2 regions of the Streptomyces sp. NPDC047042 genome follow, and region 2 is predicted to be linked to the other one. Evidence: predicted binding sites of a transcription regulator. Region 2 holds the regulator's gene; the other holds the start of a gene.
The links. The regulator HrcA, encoded in region 2, represses chaperone genes, less so after heat shock. The targets are predictions, from matches to a motif close to TTNGCACTCNGNNNNNCNGAGTGCNAA.
Positions count from the first base shown of each region.

Region 1: a site for HrcA is predicted at 1,411-1,437, ahead of groES (co-chaperone GroES). Genes of this name have one in related genera too.

Region 1 is NZ_JBEYVP010000007.1:92,358-94,749, forward strand. Features, by position in the region: gene ABZ855_RS09645 (polysaccharide deacetylase family protein) at 1-433, shown strand, start outside; gene ABZ855_RS09650 (polysaccharide deacetylase family protein) at 460-1,212, shown strand; gene groES (co-chaperone GroES) at 1,582-1,890, shown strand; gene groL (chaperonin GroEL) at 2,038-2,392, shown strand, end outside.
Region 2 is NZ_JBEYVP010000027.1:43,630-46,021, forward strand. Features, by position in the region: gene ABZ855_RS29390 (DUF3097 domain-containing protein) at 1-30, opposite strand, end outside; gene ABZ855_RS29395 (MBL fold metallo-hydrolase) at 62-841, opposite strand; gene hrcA (heat-inducible transcriptional repressor HrcA) at 1,042-2,058, shown strand; gene dnaJ (molecular chaperone DnaJ) at 2,059-2,392, shown strand, end outside.

The DNA of each region.
Region 1 (2,392 bases), on a different contig from region 2:
CTACGGCTACTTCAGGAAGATGCGCGACCGGGGCGTCGTACTCAACAACCACACCCTCCATCACCCCTACCTGCCCGCCCTGTCCTACGAGCGCCAGAAGGCCGAGATCTGCGGCATGCAGGAGGTGATCAGGAAGCGCTACGGCACCCGTCCCGCCCTCTTCCGCCCGCCCTACGGCAACTACGACGAGGACAGCCTGCGGGCAGCCAAGTCATGCGGCGTGAAGTACGTCCCGCTGTGGAACGAGGAGGTCTTCGCGGACCACTGGGACTACCGAGAGGCGGACCGGGACCTCCATCCGGGTGACATCGTCCTCAGCCACTTCCGGGGCAAGACCGACGGAAAGGGCACGATGCCCGACATGATCCGCCGCTTCATGAAGCTCGTCACCGCCAAGGGATACGCGGTGGCCCGCCTGGAGGACTACCTGTGACCGCCCGCCCCCTAGCCGCAGTCCTCATGGCCGCCACCCTCCTGGCGACAACGGCGACCGGCTGCGCCCAGTCCGTGGACCCCATCGAACGCCTCGGCCGCAAGGCGGCCCACGCGGCCCGACAGGCAGCGCGTACGCACGCCCCGCCCGGCGACACGCACGCGTACCGCCGCTGGGGCCTGCCGGCCCCCCTGCCCCCGGCTCCGCCCGCGTCCCTCCGCCCCCGTCTCCACGCTGCGGGCCCCGGCCTCCCGCCGGTCGTCGACCACGTCCCGACCCACGACAAGGTCGTCTTCCTCACCTACGACGACGGCGCCGAACGCGACCCCCGGTTCGTCGACCTGGTCCGCGAACTGCGCCTCCCGGTCAGCATGTTCCTCACGGACAGCGTCGTGGGCCCGGGCTACGCCCACTTCGCCCGCCTGCGCGAGGTCGGCGCGAACGTCCAGAACCACACCCTGGACCACCAGCCCCTGCGGGGCCTGCCGTACGCAGGCCAGCGCGCCGAGATCTGCGGCCAACAGGACAAACTCCGAAAACGCTTCGGCCTGCGCCCCCGCCTGTTCCGCCCGCCCTACGGCACCTACGACCCGACCACCCTGAGAGCGTCCGCGGACTGCGGAATCTCGGCGGTGGTCCTGTGGACAAAGGGCCGGCAGCCCCTCGGCCCCGGGGACATCGTCGCGGTGGGCCCCCCACTGGTCGAGCGAACGGTGGGCCTGCTCCGCGAGATCCGAGAGAAGGGCCTGACAGTTGGCCGCCTGGAAAACTACCTCTGATCCCACGAACCCAGGCCGGGGCCCGCACTTCTCAGCGCCGCTCAGGAACTCTCAGCCCGTCCGGCGCTTGAGGACAAGGCCCGTCCAGGGCCGAAGGGGGGCCTGGGGGCACAGCCCCCAGAAGCGCCGCTCACACCGACGAACGGCACCTCACCCGACCCCACGCCCACCAAAAACCCCGCGAAACCGCCGGCGGCATTGGCACTCCGCTTGACCGAGTGCTAATCGCAGTCATAGTCTCAGGTCTGGCACTCCCCCCTGGAGAGTGCCAACAGCGACGGGCAGGTCCGGCACCCGCGACGACGGATCCACCTGGTCGCCACCTCAGACAGTTAACCCCGTGAGATCTCCGAAGGGGGAGGTCGGATCGTGACGACCACCAGCTCCAAGGTTGCCATCAAGCCGCTCGAGGACCGCATTGTGGTCCAGCCGCTCGAAGCCGAGCAGACCACGGCCTCTGGCCTGGTCATCCCGGACACCGCCAAGGAGAAGCCCCAGGAGGGCGTCGTCCTGGCCGTGGGCCCGGGCCGCTTCGAGAACGGCGAGCGCCTGCCGCTCGACGTGAAGACCGGCGACATCGTGCTGTACAGCAAGTACGGCGGCACCGAGGTGAAGTACAACGGCGAGGAGTACCTCGTCCTCTCGGCTCGCGACGTGCTCGCGATCGTCGAGAAGTAATTCACCCGGATTCACCGGTGATACCGGTAGCACCGGTACTACCAGCATTGCAGTGACTGCGCCCCTGGCCCCCGCGACTCTCAACAAGCCGGGTGCTGGGGGCGCAGTTCGTTTCTCCCAAATTTCCGAGAGGGCTGAATCGCTCCCATGGCGAAGATCCTGAAGTTCGACGAGGACGCCCGTCGCGCCCTTGAGCGCGGCGTCAACAAGCTTGCCGACACGGTCAAGGTGACGATCGGCCCCAAGGGCCGCAACGTCGTCATCGACAAGAAGTTCGGCGCTCCCACCATCACCAACGACGGTGTCACCATCGCCCGCGAGGTCGAGCTCGACGACCCGTACGAGAACCTCGGCGCGCAGCTGGTGAAGGAGGTGGCGACCAAGACCAACGACATCGCGGGTGACGGTACGACCACCGCCACTGTGCTGGCCCAGGCGCTCGTCCGCGAGGGCCTGAAGAACGTCGCCGCCGGCGCCTCCCCGGCCGCCCTGAAGAAGGGCA
Region 2 (2,392 bases):
CGGGGTCAGGTCCGGAGAGTACTGGCGCATTCGGATGACGATAGGAGAAGCCCCCTCGCCCTCAGTCCACCGCCCGTCGCGACACGCCGAAACGGCTTGCCAGCGCGTCCCGTTGGGCCCGTACGAACGCGGCGTCCACCACCGCGCCGTGGCCGGGGACGTACAGCGCGTCCTCGCCGCCCAGGGCGAGCAGGCGGTCGAGGGCCGTCGGCCAGTGGGACGGCACGGCGTCGGGGCCCGCCTGGGGGTCGCCCGACTCCTCGACCAGGTCGCCGCAGAAGACGACCGGCGGGGCGTTGCGGGGGCGTACGACCGCTACCAGGTCGTGGTGGGTGTGGGCGGGGCCGGGGGTGGTTGTCAGGAGGACTTCCGGGGCGCCGGGGGGCGTGATCGTGAGGTTTCCGCGTACGTACTGGTGCGGGGTCACGAGGGTGTCCGCCGCCTCCTCCGCCGAGGGGGCGTCCAGGCCGTTGTGAACCGCGTCCGCACGCAATGCCTCGCGGCCCGCTTTTCCGTAGACGTCGGGAGTGGGGGCGGCGGCTTCTGCCGCTGCCGCGAAGATGTGCGCGCCCGCGAACGCCGCCGCTCCGAAAATATGATCGAAATGGGGGTGGGTGAGTGCGAGAAAGTCCACACGGCGCCCGGCGAGCCTCTGCGCCTCCAGACGCACCTTCGCGCCCTCCGCGAGGCTCGATCCCGCGTCGATCAGGAGTGCGCCGCCCGGCCAGGTCACCAGCCCCACCGTGCAGTCCCAGACCGGCAGCCGGCGCCGTCCGGCCCCGGCCGCCAGGCGTTCCCAGCCCAGGTCTTCCCACCGCGGCTCTTCCCAAGTCGCTTTCATGCGGCGACGCTAGCCGGACGCGACATCGCAGGACAGGTCGGTACACGTCGGCAGGTCGGCGCAGGCCGCCCTTGCCGGGGGCGTACCCGACAGCCGTACACTGGGCCGGGGAACTCTGGCACTCGCACGCGAAGAGTGCCAGGGCTGGTCAGTGAAGAGCAGCGCTCAGGGACGACGACAGCAGCTGGAGGTGCGCGCGGATGCTCAGTGAACGCAGGCTCGAAGTGCTGCGCGCCATCGTCCAGGACTATGTCGGCACCGAGGAGCCGGTCGGGTCCAAGGCGCTCACCGAGCGGCACAACCTCGGGGTCTCCCCGGCGACGGTCCGCAACGACATGGCGGCGCTGGAGGACGAGGGGTTCATCGCCCAGCCGCACACCAGTGCGGGGCGCATCCCGACCGACAAGGGCTACCGGCTCTTCGTCGACAAGCTCGCCGGTGTGAAGCCGATGACGGCCCCCGAGCGGCGTGCCATCCAGAATTTTCTGGACGGTGCCGTCGATCTCGACGATGTGGTCGGGCGGACTGTTCGGTTGCTTGCCCAGCTGACGCGGCAGGTCGCCGTCGTGCAGTATCCGTCGCTCACGCGTTCTACCGTCCGGCATGTGGAGCTGCTCTCGCTCGCTCCCGCGCGCGTGATGCTCGTGCTGATCACGGACACGGGCCGCGTGGAGCAGCGGATGATCGACTGCCCGGCGCCCTTCGGGGAGACGTCGCTGGCGGATCTACGCGCGCGGCTCAACAGCCGGGTCGCGGGCCGCCGGTTCGCGGACGTGCCGCAGCTGGTGCAGGATCTCCCGGACGCCTTCGAGGCGGAGGACCGGGGGACGGTCGCGACGGTGCTCTCCACTCTTCTGGAGACGCTCGTCGAGGAGACCGAGGAGCGGTTGATGATCGGCGGAACGGCCAATCTGACCCGCTTCGGCCATGACTTTCCCCTCACTATCCGACCCGTTCTGGAAGCCCTGGAGGAACAGGTCGTACTTCTCAAACTCCTTGGTGAGGCCGGGGATTCGAGCATGACCGTGCGAATCGGTCACGAGAACAAATACGAGGGACTCAACTCCACGTCCGTCGTGTCGGTCGGCTACGGTTCGGGCGGCGAGGCAGTCGCCAAGCTCGGCGTGGTCGGACCGACCCGCATGGACTACCCGGGAACGATGGGAGCGGTACGCGCAGTGGCACGGTACGTCGGACAGATCCTGGCGGAGTCGTAAGTGGCCACGGACTACTACGCCGTACTCGGCGTGCGCCGCGACGCGTCCCAGGACGAGATCAAGAAGGCGTTCAGGAGGCTCGCCCGCGAGCTGCACCCGGACGTCAACCCCGATCCGAAGACGCAGGAGCGGTTCAAGGAGATCAACGCCGCGTACGAGGTGTTGTCGGACCCGCAGAAGAAGCAGGTCTACGACCTCGGCGGCGACCCCCTCTCGCAGGCGGGCGGCGGAGGCGCGGGCGGCTTCGGCGCCGGTGGCTTCGGGAACTTCTCGGACATCATGGACGCGTTCTTCGGAACGGCGTCCCAGCGCGGGCCGAGGTCGCGTACGCGGC